Regions from separate parts of the Actinomadura graeca genome, predicted to be linked through region 4. Evidence: riboswitches for the same ligand, from Rfam matches in the RefSeq annotation. Region 4 holds a riboswitch; each other region holds the start of a gene.
The links. A riboswitch is a leader RNA that binds a small molecule or an ion and turns the genes downstream of it on or off. The one in region 4 is predicted to bind cyclic di-AMP.

Region 1 (4,153 bases), 1.5 Mb from region 4:
GCGGGTCAGCCGGCGCGCTTGGTGCGGGCGCGGGTGCGCTCGCGCTCCTTGGCGTCCAGGACGACCTTGCGGATGCGGACGGCGGCCGGGGTGACCTCGACGCACTCGTCCTCACGGCAGAACTCCAGGGCCTCCTCCAGCGACAGCAGCCGCGGCGGGGTGAGCCGCTCCAGCTCGTCGCCGGTCGAGGACCGCATGTTCGTCAGCTTCTTCTCCTTGGTGATGTTGACGTCCATGTCGTCGGAGCGGGAGTTCTCCCCGACGATCATGCCCTCGTACACCTCGGTGGTCGGCCCGACGAAGAACGTTCCGCGCTCCTGCAGGTTCGTGATCGCGTAGGCGGTGGCGGCGCCCGCGCGGTCGGCGACGAGGGACCCCGACGGGCGGGTGCGCAGCTCGCCGAACCAGGGCTCGTAGTCCTCGAAGACGTGGTGGGCCATGCCGGTGCCGCGCGTCTCGGTCATGAACTCGGTGCGGAACCCGATCAGGCCCCGCGCCGGGACGAGGAACTCCATCCGGATCCAGCCGGTGCCGTGGTTGGTCATGTGCTCCATGCGGCCCTTGCGGACGGCCAGGAGCTGCGTGACCGCGCCCAGGTGCTCCTCGGGGATGTCGACGGTGAGCCGCTCGACCGGCTCGTGCTTCTTCCCGTCGATCTCCCGGGTGACGACCTGCGGCTTGCCGACGGTCAGCTCGTAGCCCTCGCGGCGCATGTTCTCGACGAGGATCGCCAGGGCGAGCTCGCCGCGGCCCTGTACCTCCCAGGCGTCCGGGCGCTCGGTCGGCAGGACGCGGATCGACACGTTGCCGACCAGCTCCCGGTCGATCCGGTCCTTGACCATCCGGGCGGTGACCTTCGTGCCCTTCTCGCGGCCCGCCATCGGCCCGGTGTTGGTGCCGATCGTCATCGAGATCGCGGGCTCGTCCACGGTGATCAGCGGCAGCGGGCGCGGGTCGTCCGGGTCGGCGATCGTGTCGCCGATCATGATCTCGGGGATGCCGGCGATCGCGATGATGTCCCCGGGCCCGGCCTCGTCGGCGGGCCTGCGGGTGAGCGCCTCCGTCATCAGCAGCTCGGTGATCTTCACCTTCTCGACGCTGCCGTCGTGCCGGCACCAGGCGACCTGCTGGCCCTTCTTGATCGTCCCGGCGTGCACGCGGCACAGCGCGATCCGGCCGAGGTAGCTGGAGGCGTCCAGGTTCGTGACGTGCGCCTGGAGCGGCGCGTCCGGGTCGTAGGCCGGCGCCGGGATCGTCTCGGTGATGACGCCGAAGAGGGGCTCCAGATCCTCGCTGTCGGGCATCTGCCCGTCGGCGGGCTTGTTCAGCGAGGCCCGCCCGGCGCGGCCGGAGGCGTACACGATCGGGAAGTCGATCTGGTCCTCACCGGCGTCGAGGTCCATGAACAGCTCGTACGTCTCGTCCACGACCTCGTCGATGCGGGCGTCGGGACGGTCGGTCTTGTTGACCACGAGGATCACCGGCAGCCGCGCGGCGAGGGCCTTGCGCAGGACGAACCGGGTCTGCGGCAGCGGACCTTCGCTGGCGTCCACGAGCAGCACGACGCCGTCCACCATCGACAGCCCGCGCTCGACCTCACCGCCGAAGTCGGCGTGGCCGGGGGTGTCGATGATGTTGATCGTCAGGCCGTTGTGCCGGACGGCGGTGTTCTTCGCGAGAATGGTGATGCCCTTCTCGCGCTCCAGGTCGTTGGAGTCCATGACGCGGTCGTCGACGTCCTGGTTCTCGCGGAAGGCACCGGACTGCCAGAGCATGGCGTCGACCAGCGTCGTCTTGCCGTGGTCGACATGGGCGACGATCGCGACGTTCCGGAGGTCGTCTCGCGTGGAGATGGGCATGCGGGCTCGCCTTGCGTGAGAGTTCAGGAGTCGCCGCAGACGCGCGGCAGGCCCCATTCTACTTGGCCGGGCGCCCGACCCCGCCCGAGTAGGACGTACCGCCCGTCACACGGTTTTCGGATTGGCCAACTTTGCCCATCCTTTGTACTCTCCCTCAAGATCCGGTCGTCTGGAGGCCCCGCCCCCCGGGGTCTGCGGCCGGAGCGCCGAGTCTCCCACCGCGGAGAACCGGGGACCCACCATCCCTGGGGTGAATCGACGCACGTCGTAGGGCGCCTCCTGGCCCGAACCCGTCAGCTAACCCGGTAGGCGCGCAGGGAGAGGAGAACACCGGCTTGGCACCGGATTCCCACCGGCGGCGCCGCCGCGCGCCCGCCGCCACCGCGGCCACCGTCATCCTGATCGCCCTCGGCGCCACCGCGCCGATCGCCGCGCACGCGGCGCAGCCGTTCGGGGCGCCGTCCCCGGACCCGCTGCCGACCTCGGAGAGCGGCCTCCGCAAGAGCCTCGGCGAACTCAACGTCGAGGCCGAGAAGCTCACCGAGAAGTACAACAAGACCCGCGTCGACCTGGGCAGGGCCCGCAAGGACGAGCAGGCCGCCGCAGAGGCCGCCGCCGCCCTGGAGGCCCAGGCCGCCCCCGCCCGCGAGCGCCTCGGACGGCTGGCCGCAGCGAACTACATGAGCGGCGGGCCCGACGCGATCTTCGGGACGGGCGGCTCCACCGACGGCCTGTCCGACCGGGCCTACCTTGCCCAGAATCAGGCCACGGCCGTCGCGGCCCTGCGCAAGCAGATCGACCAGGCCTACCAGGCAAGACGCGCCGCCGAGGCCAAGACCGCGCAGGTCCGCCAGGCCGCCGCCCAGGCCGAGGCCGCCCGCCGCGCCGCCAAGGCCAAGGTGACGGAAGTCACCAAACGGCTCGACAAACTGACCACCACCCACATCAAGGACCCCCGCACCGGCCTTTCGGCGACGATCAAGGGTTCCGGCCTCCCCGCCAAGATGGCCCGCAAGGCGCTCACCAAGCTCGGCTCCCCCTACGTGTGGGCCGCCGCCGGGCCCGGCACCTTCGACTGTTCCGGCCTCGTCGTCTGGGCATACGCCCAGGTCGGCAAGCCGGGCCTCCCCCATTACACCGGCGACCTGCTCGCCCTCGGCCACCGCGTCTCCCGCGGCTCCCTGCGCTCCGGCGACCTGGTGTACTTCGGCAGCAGCGTCCACCACATGGGCATCTACCTGGGCGGAGGCAAGTTCCTGCACGCCCCGCAGACCGGCGATGTGGTGAAGATCTCCAACCTCTCCGACCGCTCCGACTTCGCCGGCGCCAACCGCATCGGTTGATCCCGGCCGCCTGGGTCGGGTCAGGGGTGCCAGGGATGGGAGTGGGCCAGTTCTTCTATGACGGGACGGTCCCCGGGGAGCCAGTCGACGTCGTAGAGCTCGGCGGGGGTGAGCCAGCGTAGTTCGAGGTGCTCCAGGGCGCGTGGCTTGCCCTGGATTATCTCGGCCGTCCACACCCTGAGGAGACTGCGTTCGCTCAGGCGCCAGTCGCCGCCGATGCGGCGGCCCAGGCGGACCTTGATGGCGAGTTCCTCGTGGCACTCGCGGACGAGGGCGTCCTCGTCCGACTCGCCCGGGTCCACCTTGCCGCCGGGCAGCTCCCATCCGCCGGCCATGTGCGGCGGCTCCGCGCGCTGGGCGCTGAGCAGCCGTCCGTCCGAAATGATCGCGGCACCCACCACGACGAGGTCGATCGTCACCAGCTCCTTGGGTTTCCTTCCGCAACGTTCACTCTGAGACGGTGGCGCGGGCCGGGCCGGTTCCGTTCACGACGCGTGTCGCGTCCCGGACGATCGCCTCCAGGTGGCCGCCGTGCGCGCCGCGCCAGTAGACCCGCCCGCACTCGGCGCACCGGCCGTAGACGTCGTAGCTGCGGCGGGTGCCCGCCTCCAGGTCCCGCTCGATGTCGCGTTTGTCCACCTGGACGAGGGGGCCATTGCAGGCGGTGCAGCGCGTCCAGGGCGCCAGGGCGGGCGCGAACCGCTCCAGGAGGTCGCGGAGCTGGTCGTCGGGGCGCGAGCCGCGGACGTACGCGCCGAACCACAGGGCGCGGCGGCGGAGCAGGCCGCGGTCCTGGGTGAGGAGCACGCGCCGCTCCGCGTTGGCCTGGACGACCAGCGCCGGGTCGTCCATGTCGTTGTGGTAGGCGGTGTCGAGGCCGAGGAGGCGCATGCGCCGGGCCAGCGTGCCCAGGTGGACGTCCAAGAGGAAGCGGGGTGCGGCCTGCCCGGG
Region 2 (4,153 bases), 3.4 Mb from region 4:
ACTGGTTCGCGACCCGCGCGATGCTGGACGGGCGGGCGCTGTTCGCGATCGGGGACGCCGCCGGGCACGGGCTGCCGGCGGCCGCGGCGATGGCCCGCACCCGCAACGGCCTGCTCGGGCTCGCCTCCACCGGGCAGCCGCCCGGGAAGCTGGTGGGCTGGCTGAACGAGCTGGTCGGCCATATCCAGCCGCCCGCGACGGGAACCGCGGTCGTCGCCCGCTTCGAGCCCCGGCGCCGCGTCCTGGAGTGGACGTGCGCGGGCCATCCGCCGCCGATCCTGGTGCGGGACGGGCGGGCGGCGCCGATGGAGGTGGCGCCGGACCCGATGCTCGGCGCGGTCCCGGGATGGGAGTACGCCACGGTCAAGACCCGGCTGAAGTCGGGCGACCTGGTCTTCCTCTACACCGACGGCCTGGTGGAGCGCAGGGACGCCGACCTGGACGAGCGGATCGGGCGGCTCACGAAGATCCTGCAGGAGTGCTCCTCGGGCCCCGACCTGGTCCTGAACGAGGTGCTCGCGCGGATGGAACACGACCGGGCGGCCGACGACACGACGCTCTTCGCGATCAGCGTGGAGTGAGGCAGGTCACAGCCCTGCCCGGCCGGTGACCCCGCGTGATGCAGGACACGCCGACGCACGGGCGGCCGGCCGATGCCGGGAGCCCGCCACGCGCCGGACTTTCTTTACCCGGCCGTTGCGCAGCCTCGTCAAGGTAAAATCCGAGACCCGCGCTGTGCGGGGAAAACCCGGTGCCATAAGGGCTTTCGCCTGGTCGGACGTCCCTTCCGCGCCGACCTGCGGAAAGATCGGGAAGACCCTGCCGGGTGGCGGCGTTGGGAGTCTCTTGGAAGGCTCTTGAGCAGGCAAGACAGTGCTTTGTGCCTGGTTTGCTTTTCTTGGGATGGTTGGTACCTTCTACCCAATCACCAACGCGTTCCATGCGTTGTGTCCGGTCGCGCCGAGCGCGGCCGCAGGTCGCGGAGCGATGACGCACGCGACGCGCGCCAGGACGATGCGCGCCAGTCAAGATCAGTCGCAGAGATACATCCGACAACGGCATCGCACGGCGCGATGCCAGGCCGAGTCCGTGCCGGTCGTCACGACCGGACGGAGCCGGGGACCCAGGTTCCAGGGGTGAATCGGGGCGCTCTCAGAGCGCGCCGTAGGGCTGCTTCCATGCCCGAATCCGTCAGCTAACCCGGTAGGCGCCATGGAAGACAAGGAGATTCCCCGCATGACCGGTCGTTTCAATCGACTGTCCCTGACCAGCCTCAGCCCCGAGGACCGGGCCGTCGGCGTCGCCGTCGGCGCCGTGCTCGCCGGCGCCGTCGGGCTGGCGGTGTTCAACCCCCTCTCCGGTGACCGCGCGACCGCCGAGACCCCGGCCCGCGCCGCGGCCGCCGCGCACGTTTCGGGCAAGTCCGCGAAGGCCGCCGGCCTCTCGGCCGCCGAGGCCCGCCGGGAGGGCTTCAAGGTGGCCCCCCACCGCGTCAAGCCGTCCGAAGTGATCAAGATGGCGGAGTCGCAGGTCGGCATCCGCGAGGGCAAGAACGGTCGGACCAAGTACCACAAGTGGTACATGTCGACCCCGCACGCGGCCGAGACCGCCCGGCGCGACGGCGGCGCCGTCGCCGACTACGACGGCGCCCAGTGGTGCAACATGTTCGTCTCCTGGGTCGGCGCGCAGGTCGGCGCCAAGGACATGGGCTGGGACGCCTACACCGTCCAGCACGCCACCTGGTTCAAGAAGGAGGACCGCTGGGGCACCAAGGCCCGGCCCGGCGCGGTCGTGTTCTTCGACTGGAAGGACGGCCGTTCCGGCGGGATCGGCGGCATCCAGCACGTCGGCCTCGTCGTCAAGGACAACGGCGACGGCACGATCGACACCGTCGAGGGCAACACCGGCAACGCCGTCAAGCGGAAGGTCCGCAAGACCTCCCAGGTCGTCGGCTACGGCTACCCCGACTACCGGGGCTGACCCGCTCCCGCCGCAGGGCGCCCCTCCCCCGAGGCGCCCGCGTCCCCCACGGAAGGCGCCCGGTCCCCCGCCGGGCGCCTTCCGGCTGTCCGCCCCGAGCCTCCAGGTGTTTCCTCCATGTCGGGTAATGCCAATCAATGAGGCCCTTTGACTGATCTTGGACGTCTGCGCGGCGTTCCGGGAAACACACTCTCTGACGTATCCGCCCGGTTACGGGGGAGTCGGGGAGGGGAGGGCCATGCGGGCGCGCCCGGAGGCCAGCGTGGTGGTGATCGCCTACAACGACGAGCGGCGGCTGCCCCGCGCGGTCGCCTCGGTGCTGGCGCAGTCGCTGGGCGGCGTCGAGACGGTGATCGTCGACGACGCGAGCACCGACGGGACCGCGCGGGCGGCCGACCGGCTGGCCGCCGCGCACCCGGGACGGGTCCGCGCCGTCCACCTGCCGTCCAACTCGGGGGGCTGCGGCCGTCCCCGCAACACCGGGATCGAGCGGTCGAGCGGCCGCTACGTGATGTTCCTCGACAGCGACGACCTGCTGGACCGGCACGCCTGCCTCAACCTCGTCTCGGCCGCGGAGGAGACCGGCGCCGACCTGGTCTCGGGCCTGTGCGAGCGGATCTTCCTGGACGTGCCCGAGGGGCGGAAGGACCGCGTCCGCCCCTGGTATCCGTGGCTCTACAGGCATAGCGCGGTGCACCGGTCGCTGAGCGAGCGGCCCAACCTCCTCTACGACACGCTGTCGACCAACAAGGCGTACCGCCGGGCCTTCCTGGAGGACAACGGGCTGCGGTTCGCCGAGCGGCTCCACTACGAGGACCTGCTGTTCACGGCGGAGGCGTACCTCGCGGCGGGGCGGACGGCGCTGATCCCCCACCGGGTCTACCACTGGCTGGTCAAGGAGCGGGAGGTCCCGCCGTCGATCTCCAGCCGGCGGGCCGAGGTCGCCAATTTCGCCGACCGGCTGGAGGTCCACCGGCGCATCGACATGCTGTTCGCGCTGCGCGGCGCCCACGATCTGAGACGGGCGAAGGACGTCAAGTTCGTCAACCACGACCTGGTCCTCTGCCTGCGCGAGCTGCGCGGCCGCGACCCCGGCCACCGGGCCCGGCTCCTGGACTCGGCCGCCCGCTACCTCGCGGAGCTGGATCCGAGGGCCTTCGAGACGGCCCACCCGATGGCGGCCATCGCCGCGTACCTGACCCGCGAGGGCGACCACGCCGGGGCGCTGGCGGCGGCCGAGTACGGCCGGGCCGCACGTCCTGAGCTGCGCGTCCATCTGGAGGAGCAGCGGGACGGGCGGGTCCTCTGGGGCGGCGCCCCGTCCCCGGACGGCGCCGCGCCCTCGCACGGGGTGGCCGCCTGGACGGCAAGGGCGGCGGGCCGCCGGATCCTGGACGTGACCGACTTCGGCTTCCACGAGCGGCCCCTCCGGGAACTGCGCCCGGCGAACACGGTCACGGGACTGGAGATGCGCGGCGACAAGGCGCACATGTCCGGCTACGTGCTCAACCCGTTGGAGCGGATACGTCCGGACTCCCGCCTCGCGGCCACGCTGGAGTTCCGCGACCGGCGCCGTCCGTCGCGCCGTCGGCGGACCCGGGCCCGGATCGAGCACCGCGGAGGGCGGCTGGACTGGCGGGCCGACTTCGACCCGCGCCGCGTCCACCCGGTCGGCTTCGTCGATCCCGTCTGGGACGTCCTGCTCCGAGTGCGGGTGGACGGCGAGGAGCTGGTCACCCGGCCCGGCGACGGCGCGGGATCACCTCCGCTCGACGGGGTCGCCCTTCCGGTACGGCCCCGGCTGACGCGGCTCGCGGCCGGCCGTCTCCGCTCGTACGTCACCGGGGGCGGCCACCTGGCCTTCACCCTCGACCCGGGCGGCGCTCCGGCCCGGCTTGCCGGGGCGGCCGTGCACCGGGCCGCGACGACGCGCGCCGCGCGGCGGGCCTGGCGCGAGGTCCGGCGGCTGAAGTCGTCGGCACGCGGGCTGCTGACGTCCCGCGCGACCAAGACGGCCGTGTTCAACCGGGTGCTGAGCCGGTTGCCCGTCCGCGCCGGGCTCGTGGTCTTCGAGAGCCACCTCGGCGCCCGGTACGCCGGCAACCCCAAGTACATCTACCGGGAGCTGCGCCGCTCGGGCCGGCCCGTCCGGGCGGTGTGGTCGTACGCGGCG
Region 3 (4,153 bases), 180 kb from region 4:
GCTCAGTGCCCGTCTGGGAGGGCGCCACGACCACTTCTATACCGGCGAACCGCTTGCCCAGAGTCCGGCCCCAGACGGCCAACTGGACGGCCTCGTATAGCAAGAGGCAACCCGCGACCGCGGGCGGTGCCACCACGTCCACACGCTGTCCGGTCACCAGCTCGCGGATGATGATGATCACGGGCAGGCCGACGATGAGCGTGTCGACGATACGCGCGAGGAGCCGCTGGCCCGGATCGGCAAGGTTCGGATCGACGGCGTTCGGATCGACGAGGTTCGTATCGGCGACGCCGGATCCGGGGTCGTCCGCTTTCGCGTCGTCCGGGTCGGCACTGTCCGGTTCGGCAAGGCCGAGTCCTGGATGACCGGGATCGGCATGGCCGGATCCGGCGAAAGCGAGAGGTTCCTCGCCCGAGACGGGGAGGCCCGCCTCGGACGGCTCGCCGGGGCGCTGCGAGGCCGCCATCGCAGCTCTACTCCGCGTACTCGTTGTACTCGGAGTCGTCCACCCGCTCGTCGATGACGATCGTCCCCGAGAAGCGGTCGTGGAGGGCCTGGTGCAAGGGCTGGTCCCAGATCGCCCACAGGTACGCCATCAGCCCGCCCGCCCAGACGAGCAGCATTCCGTACGCGGCGTAGCTCCACACCATCACGGCGAGGACGAGGAAGAAGAACACACCGATCTGGTACGCGACGTGGGTGACGGCCGCGCGCCACACCGCCTGCGTGGTCGTCACCGCCGCGCCCGCCGGGCGCACCTGGACGACGCCAAGGCCGAGCACGCGCTTGCCTAGCGTCCGTCCCCACATCGACAGCTGGACGGCCTCGTAGATGAACGGCAGCACCGACAGGACGAAGAACAGGGTGAAGATGATGGGCCAGTTCCAGATGCCCCCCTCGTCCTCCGCCTTGCTGCCGGCCTTGCCGAGGCCGAACGCGCCGACCGTGACGGGGAGGACGAGCGCGAAACCGAAGACCGCGACAAGGGCGTTGTCGATGATGCGCGCCCCGGCGCGACGGTGGATGGGCGCCAGCGGCAGATCCGCGGCGTTCCCGGAGTCGCCGTACTCGTCATAGGACGGTTCGTGGCGTTGGTACGACTGCTGCTCGTACGACTGCTGTTGCCATTGGTCCTGTTGCCACTGCTGTTGCTGGGGCTGCTGCTGCCACTGCTGCTGCCGGGCTTGCTGCCGTTGCTCCTGCGGCTGCTGGCGCTGTGGAGGATTTTGGTACGGAGGCGGCGGTCCGTACGAACCCTGTCCCTGTGGCGGCTGGTAGGGCCGTCCGCGGTCGTGGGAATCACTCATCGGGGGTCAGTCCTCCAGGCGAAGCAACATCCGGGTGTTGCCCAACGTATTCGGCTTGACCCGGTCGAGGTCGAGGAACTCTGCCACGCCCTCGTCGTACGAGCGGAGAAGTTCCTCGTACACCTCTGGCGCCACCGGAGTACCGAGGATCGGCTGGAAGCCGTGGCGCGCGAAGAACTCCACTTCGAAGGTAAGGCAGAACACCCTCCGCACGCCCAGTTCCCGAGCCGTTTCCAGAAGCCGCGTGACGATCCGATGCCCGATGCCACGTCCCCCGCATCCCCTGGCCACGGCGACGGAGCGGACCTCGGCCAGGTCCTCCCACATCACATGCAGGGCACCGCAGCCGACGAGCGTCCCCGGCTCCCCGGACGCCCCGCCCTGGATGTCCTCGGCGACCCAGAACTCCTGCACGTCCTCGTACAGCTTGACGGTGGACTTCTTGAGCAGGCGCCGTCCCGACGCGGCGTACAGGTCGACCAGCCTGCGGATCTCCTGCACGTCGGCGGTACGAGCACGCCGGATCACGACTTCCACAAACAGGCGACACTATCGAACGACCGACGTTCACTTGTTGTCGGCCCCGCCCCCACCCGAGGTGACGACCGCGAGTGACTAGCCAAAAACAACTAGTCCTCACGGACAACGGCGACGGATAGTGATCTGAAGCACACCGCCGACGTGCGCGGGGACCGGCAGCCGACGGAGAAACTACGCCACGACCAGGGAATTCGCATGTTCTGGTTGGCATCCAATCGCGCGTCCGTTAGTGTCCTGCGCTGATGTCGGCCTGCCGCATTGCGGAGGCCGGACCGCCGAGTCCCCGGGCCGCAACCAGTGGCCACGAGGAGCCGGGGACCCCACTCCCGGAGCGCCCCGGGAACCGTCCTGGGGCCGGCACCGGAAGGGGTGAATCCGCATCCGCGCGCGGCTGACCGCGCGTGCCCGCGGACGGGCTGCTCCGGCCCGAACCCGTCAGCTAACCCGGTAGGCGGACGAGGAGAGGAGAACCGGTGGAGCCGTCGCGGCCTGCATCCTTTTCACGCTCGGCACGTCCGCGGGTGGGACGCGCAGCACGTCTCCGGGGACGGTCGATCGCCGTCACGGGGGCGCTCGCCGTCGTCTCCGTCGCACCGCACGCTATGGCCCCGCACACGGTCGCGGCCGCGCACGCCGACCCCGAGCCCTCGACGAAGGAGCTCAGGTCCCAGGCGCTGAAGCTCGCCGACCAGCTGGAGCAGATGACCGAGCGGTACAACGGCCTGAAGGTCAAGCTCCAGCAGTCGCAGCGGGCCGCGAAGGTCGCCGCCGACAACGCCAGGCGGCAGGAGGAGTCCCTCAAGGGCATCCGCGAGAAGGTCGGCGCGCTCGCCGCCACCAGCTACATGCAAGGCGGCTCCGACCCGACGATCACGTTCGTCGCCGCGCAGGACCCGCAGGCCGTCCTCGACCAGGCCGCCACGCTCAACTACTTCGCCACGCGCGACAGCTCGAAGGTCCTCGGACTGATGCAGGCCATGCAGGCCGCCCAGCGCGCGCGCAAGGCGGCCGAAGCGCGCGCGAGCCAGGTGTCCCAGCTCCGCGCGGATCTCGACTCCCAGCGCAAGAAGGTCACGCAGACCTACGAGAAGGTCCGCGGCAAGCTCGTCAAGAGGGATCCCACGCAGCTCGCCAAGCTCCCCGTCATCGGCACCGGCAAGGGCGCGCAGGCGCTGCGGTACGCGATGACCAAGATCGGACGTCCTTACGTGTGGGGCGCCGCCGGCCCGACCACGTTCGACTGCTCCGGCCTGACGATGTGGGCCTACAAGCAGGTCGGGATCAACCTGCCGCACTACACCGGCAGCCAGTACAACGCAGGCACGCACGTCCCCGAGAGCCAGCTCCAGCCGGGCGACCTCGTGTTCTTCCACTCCGATCTGCACCACATGGGGATGTACGTGGGCGGCGGCAAGATGATCCACGCCCCGCACACCGGCGACGTCGTGAAGATCGCCCCCATCGCCGGACGCCCCTTCGCCGGCGGAGTCCGGGTCGCCTGACCGCAACCCGGCAACCCGCGATCCGCAACCCGCGAGCTGCGCGGAACACACGAACAGATGTGTGCGTGCATGGGTGCGCGCCCATGCAGAGGCAGCCTGCTGCGAAGACGAGTCCGCCGTACGGAGGAACTCGGGTCGTGCATGAGTGCTCGGTCGTGCATGAGTGCTCGGTCGTGCGGAACTTGCTGCCGTATGGGCGGCGGGCATGGTCCGGGCCCGAACCGCCGCAACGGGTCACGCTCTACAACTACGATCTTGAAACGGTGCTGCTCGGCAGTGCTGACCGAGAACAGCGATGCGCGGAAGTGGTGCAGTGAAACGGTGATGCACGGAACAACGTCCGCGGCGACGCCTCCTGCAGGGACCTACCTGTCAGAGCGCCGGCGCCGCCGCTGCGGGGTCGGACGGAGTTCGCGGGTCTTGGCGGCCTTGGGGGTCCTCCTTGGTGACGCCCGCCGTCCCCTGGCGGGCGCTTTCGTGCACGCGTGCTAGATGAGCTGCCTTCGGGCCGCCCACACCACGGCCTCGATAGGGGTGTTGACCTCCAGCCGGTCGCAGATCGTCCGCAACCGGCGGCGCAAGGTCCTTGCGCTCAGTTCAAGCTTGCGTGCCGCCACATCGGCGGTGACACCACTGGCGATCTGGGCGAGCAGCCGAATCTCCTCTTCGCTCAGCCGCAGATCGTCGGTGCCACGTCGCAGCAGTGTGGCCTGTTCCACTCCGTCCTCCCTCGTCCGTGGTTGATGACCGCGGGGATGCAGCCGTCCGCTGCACAGGCACGGGTTGGGCCTCGATCTGTACGCG
Region 4 (4,153 bases):
CCTCGCCCCCGGCCGCCGCGAGCTCGCCGAGACGCGCCCGGATCGTGTCCTCGCAGGCGGCGGACATCGGCGCCGTGCCGCTCCGGAAGTCCTTGATCGCGTTGATGTCGTCCATCACCTTCACCTTTGCTCCCCGTCCTTCCTGGTCATCGGGTCGGCCTCCGCCAGCGCCGTGCGCACCTTGCGCCGGGCGCGGTGCAGGCGCGAGCGCACCGTGCCGACGCGCAGGCCGAGCGCGTCGGCGACCTCCTCGTAGGTCAGGTCGCCCCAGGCGATCAGCAGCAGGACGTCCCGGTCCCCTCGCGAGAGGCGGCCGAGCGCGCCCGCCAGGAGCTTCTCCTTCTGCTGGGCGGTGACGCGTTCGAGGACGGCGTCGTCCAGCGGCTCGGCCAGGGGGTCCTCGCCGGTGCGCTGGAGCACCCGGTAGTAGCGCTCCTCGGTCCGGCGGTGGCGCGCGATCAGGTTCGTGGCGATGCCGTACAGCCAGGGACGCGCCAGCGGCCGCGTCCGGTCGTAGGAGTGGCGGCGCCGGAAGGCCGCGAAGAACGTCTCGGCCACGATGTCCTCGGCCGCCTGGGCGCCGAGGCGCCGCGCCGCGTACTCGTGGATCCGGTGGCCGTGGCGGTCGAACAGCACGGAGAACCACTCGGGCTCGTCGAGCGACAGCCCGATGAGCCCCGCGTCGTCCAGCTCCTGCGCCCGTTCCGGATCGATCACGGCGGCCGTCATGGGGACAACCCGCGTCGTTGCATTACGTGTCCCTTCTCCTTCGGGAGGTCGATGCGCACTGGTTGTCTCCCGGTTCTCGGAAACGGGTTCACGGGTCACGGGCCGGCGCGGCGGCGTCCCCGTCCGCAACAGCCGGGCGACGGCCGTATCGGCCGTCCCGGCAGATCAAGGCCGCGGCTCGGTGAAGTTAAATATGAACGACAACAGAAAAGCTTCGACATTGACAGCCCTTTGTTGTCAGAACTATTCTTACCGCAGATTTCCGGGCCCGCCAGGAATACCGCGGACGTGCCGTCCCCCCCGGCACGTCCGCGCCCTCTCCGCCTCCCCCGGAAGGCCGCCATGACGATCGCCGGACGCACGGTCACCGCCGCTCTGGGCTCCGCGTTCACCCTTGCCGCCCTATTCTCGTCCCCCTCCTCCGCTTCGGCGGACCCGACCGTCCCACCCCCCGGAAGCGTCACCATCTCCCTGGTGGACAGCATCGGCTCGGGTTGCCCGAAGGGGACCGTGGGCTTCTCCGCCGACCCGGTCTCTTTCACCTTCACCCTCACGCCCGCCGGTTTCCGCGCGCAGGCGGGCGGCACGTCCCAGCCGACGGACCACCGGCGCAACTGCCAGAACACGGTGGGCGTCGCAGCCCCGGAGGAGTTCACCTTCGCGATCGCCGAGGCCGACCACGGCGGCCACGCCCACCTGGCACCGGGCGCATCCGGCCAGGTCAGCTGGCGCCATCATTTCCAGGGCTCGGGGACACCAGGGACGACGTGGCGCCACTCCTTGTCCGGCCCGTATTCGGACGGCTGGCAATTCACCGACAAGATCGACATCGCGTCGCTGGACTTCAGGCGATGCGGGGAAAGCCGGCACACCTACATCGGCCTGGAGCTCACGGTGGACCGCGGTACGTCCGACGCGTCCGAGACGAGCCTCATGCTGATGGAGCCGCCCGACGGCAGCACCTTCCGGCTGGTCTGGAAGCGCTGCCCCAAGCCCTGAGCGGCTCGCCCCGCCTCCCCCGGAGACCGCGTGGCGCGAGCGGCGGTGCCGTGACCTGAACCCGCTCCGGGACGACGCCGGAGGTCCCGGATACCCCTGTACGCGGGCGCTTCCGGGCTACTGAGGCGCTGACCTGGGACGTTGATGATTTTGTGGCAGTTTGCCATCCATTGACGTTCGGAGTAGCTTGTCGCACACCAAAGCGCCTGCCAGGCGTTTTGCCCCACCGTGTCCACCCGGACACGATCGCCCCGCCTGACGCCGTCGGGCGGGGACGGCGGCGCGATCCACGCGTCGCCCTGCGATGTCCTGCCGCGCGGGTCCTCTGCCTGAGACCCGATCGTCAGCCCGACCATGCGCACGCGATGGCGTGCTGGCGCTGAGAGAAGCCAGGACCAGGTCGCAGAGCACGGCGCCCCCGCTGGGGTGCCCCCCCTTCCGCGGGCGACGATGCCCCGGAGCCAGACCTGTTCATACCCCTCGTGGACGCCCGTCCGGGCGTCCGCCCGCCTAGTCCGCGCCATGTCGCCGTGCCACCACGGCGGCTCGCGGAGCCGGGGACCCACCCTTCACGACCTGGGGTGAATCGGCCTGCCCGCAGGCCGTAGGGCGACTTCCACGCCCGAACCCGTCAGCTAACCCGGTAGGCGGCCTGGAAGCCAAGGAGTTTTCCCTTGCAAGGCAACCACGACAACAAGCGCGGTCCTCTCGGCCGCCGTACCATCGGCGCTCTCGTCCTCCTCGCCGGTATCGGCGTGGCCGCGGCCACCGCGCAGGCGTCGGTGATGTCCGACCCGGACTCCGGTAAGTCGGTCGCGGCCGTCGAAACCGTTCCCCCGAAGCGCACCTCCGACCGGACCAGGGCCGACTCCCCGCACAGGACGGCCGTCCCTCACAAGGCCGTCCCCAAGAAGGCGGACGCCCCCGATAAGAAGAAGGCCGCCGCCAAGAAGTCGGACGACTCCAGGCGGAAGAGGAAGACGGCCCCGGCGGACACCGACGCCCGGTCCGCGGTCATCGCCCGGGCCAAGACCTGGAACCCGCACAGCGGCGACCGCGTCCCCTACAGCCAGACCAGGTACCACGACGGGTACCGCACGGACTGCTCGGGTTTCGTGTCGATGGCGCTGGGACTGTCCGCGCCCGGCCTGAACACCGTCGGCCTCACCTCGTCGCGGTACACCGAGCGCATCACGATGTCCGAGCTGAAGAAGGGCGACCTCGTCATGGACGCGCTCGGAACCAACACCACCCGGCACGTCGTCATCTTCGAGAAGTGGGCCAACAAAGCGCACACCGCCTACTGGGCGTACGAGCAGCGCGGAAGGTACGGCACCGACTACCGGACGCGTGACTACGGCCTGTCCTCGGGCAGCGAGTACAAGGCGTACCGTCCGACGAACCTCTGAATCGCCGGAAACGGTGAACGGCGCCCGGCCGGGGCATTTCCCGGCCGGGCGCTCCGCGTTTCCTGGCCGATCCTTGGGCCAATCAATACGGTGGCGCCGGAGAGGCAGGGGTTCTCGCGGGAAGTCAGAGCAGAGCCGCTCAACGAGATCCCATCGGAGGACGCGATGGCCCTGCACACCGTGTCGTCTTCCGCCGAGGACACCTTCACCATGCCGCTGAGCGAGCGGACGCTCGCGAAGCACCGGATCCCCGACGTGGAGTCGGATCCGCGCGCGGTGTACCAGGCGATCCGCGCGGAGCTGCTGCTGGACGGGAACTCCTCGCAGAACCTCGCGACGTTCTGCACGACGTGGAGCGAGGACGAGGTGCGCCGCCTGATGGCGGAGAGCCTCGACAAGAACATGATCGACAAGGACGAGTACCCGCAGACCGCCGAGATGGAGAGCCGCTGCGTGCACATCCTCGCCGACCTGTGGCACTCGCCCGCGCGCCGGGACACGGTGGGCTGCTCGACGACGGGGTCCAGCGAGGCGTGCATGCTCGGCGGGCTCGCGCTGAAGCGGCGGTGGCGGCAGCGGCGGGAGGCCGAGGGCGGGCCGGCGGACCGGCCGAACCTCGTCGCCGGGCCGGTGCAGGTCTGCTGGGAGAAGTTCGCGCGGTACTTCGACGTGGAGCTGCGGCAGGTCCCGCTGGAGGCCGGGGCGACGGGGCTGCGGCCCGGGCAGCTGCGGCGGTACGTCGACGAGAACACCATCGGCGTCGTGGCCATCCTCGGCGTCACGTTCACCTGCGACTACGAGCCCGTGGCGGAGATCGCGAAGGAGCTGGACGCGATCCAGGCCGACACCGGGCTCGACGTCCCCCTGCACGTGGACGCCGCCAGCGGCGGTTTCGTCGCGCCCTTCCTGCACCCGGACCTGACCTGGGACTTCGCGATCGACCGGGTGTCCTCCATCAATACGTCCGGCCACAAGTACGGCCTGTCCCCGCTGGGGGTGGGGTGGGTGGTCTGGCG

Region 1: linked by a shared signal. The riboswitch ahead of AGRA3207_RS29110 (C40 family peptidase) and the one ahead of AGRA3207_RS22710 (NlpC/P60 family protein) in region 4 are both predicted to bind cyclic di-AMP.
Region 2: linked by a shared signal. The riboswitch ahead of AGRA3207_RS38020 (CHAP domain-containing protein) and the one ahead of AGRA3207_RS22710 (NlpC/P60 family protein) in region 4 are both predicted to bind cyclic di-AMP.
Region 3: linked by a shared signal. The riboswitch ahead of AGRA3207_RS23475 (C40 family peptidase) and the one ahead of AGRA3207_RS22710 (NlpC/P60 family protein) in region 4 are both predicted to bind cyclic di-AMP.

Annotation. Positions count from the first base shown of each region.
Region 1 covers NZ_CP059572.1:6,574,781-6,578,933, reverse strand. The annotation lists gene typA (translational GTPase TypA) at 6-1,859, opposite strand; cyclic di-AMP (ydaO/yuaA leader) riboswitch at 2,054-2,187, shown strand; gene AGRA3207_RS29110 (C40 family peptidase) at 2,195-3,202, shown strand; gene AGRA3207_RS29105 ((deoxy)nucleoside triphosphate pyrophosphohydrolase) at 3,223-3,615, opposite strand; gene AGRA3207_RS29100 (Mut7-C RNAse domain-containing protein) at 3,650-4,153, opposite strand, start outside.
Region 2 covers NZ_CP059572.1:8,552,729-8,556,881, forward strand. The annotation lists gene AGRA3207_RS38015 (SpoIIE family protein phosphatase) at 1-581, shown strand, start outside; cyclic di-AMP (ydaO/yuaA leader) riboswitch at 1,070-1,225, shown strand; gene AGRA3207_RS38020 (CHAP domain-containing protein) at 1,237-1,980, shown strand; gene AGRA3207_RS38025 (bifunctional glycosyltransferase/CDP-glycerol:glycerophosphate glycerophosphotransferase) at 2,219-4,153, shown strand, end outside.
Region 3 covers NZ_CP059572.1:5,291,803-5,295,955, reverse strand. The annotation lists gene AGRA3207_RS23490 (RDD family protein) at 1-466, opposite strand, end outside; gene AGRA3207_RS23485 (RDD family protein) at 474-1,307, opposite strand; gene AGRA3207_RS23480 (amino-acid N-acetyltransferase) at 1,314-1,844, opposite strand; cyclic di-AMP (ydaO/yuaA leader) riboswitch at 2,170-2,317, shown strand; gene AGRA3207_RS23475 (C40 family peptidase) at 2,369-3,349, shown strand; gene AGRA3207_RS23470 (LuxR C-terminal-related transcriptional regulator) at 3,838-4,068, opposite strand.
Region 4 covers NZ_CP059572.1:5,108,044-5,112,196, reverse strand. The annotation lists gene AGRA3207_RS22725 (CU044_5270 family protein) at 1-115, opposite strand, end outside; gene AGRA3207_RS22720 (RNA polymerase sigma factor) at 121-729, opposite strand; gene AGRA3207_RS22715 (DUF4360 domain-containing protein) at 1,204-1,728, shown strand; cyclic di-AMP (ydaO/yuaA leader) riboswitch at 2,245-2,394, shown strand; gene AGRA3207_RS22710 (NlpC/P60 family protein) at 2,403-3,137, shown strand; gene gad (glutamate decarboxylase) at 3,303-4,153, shown strand, end outside.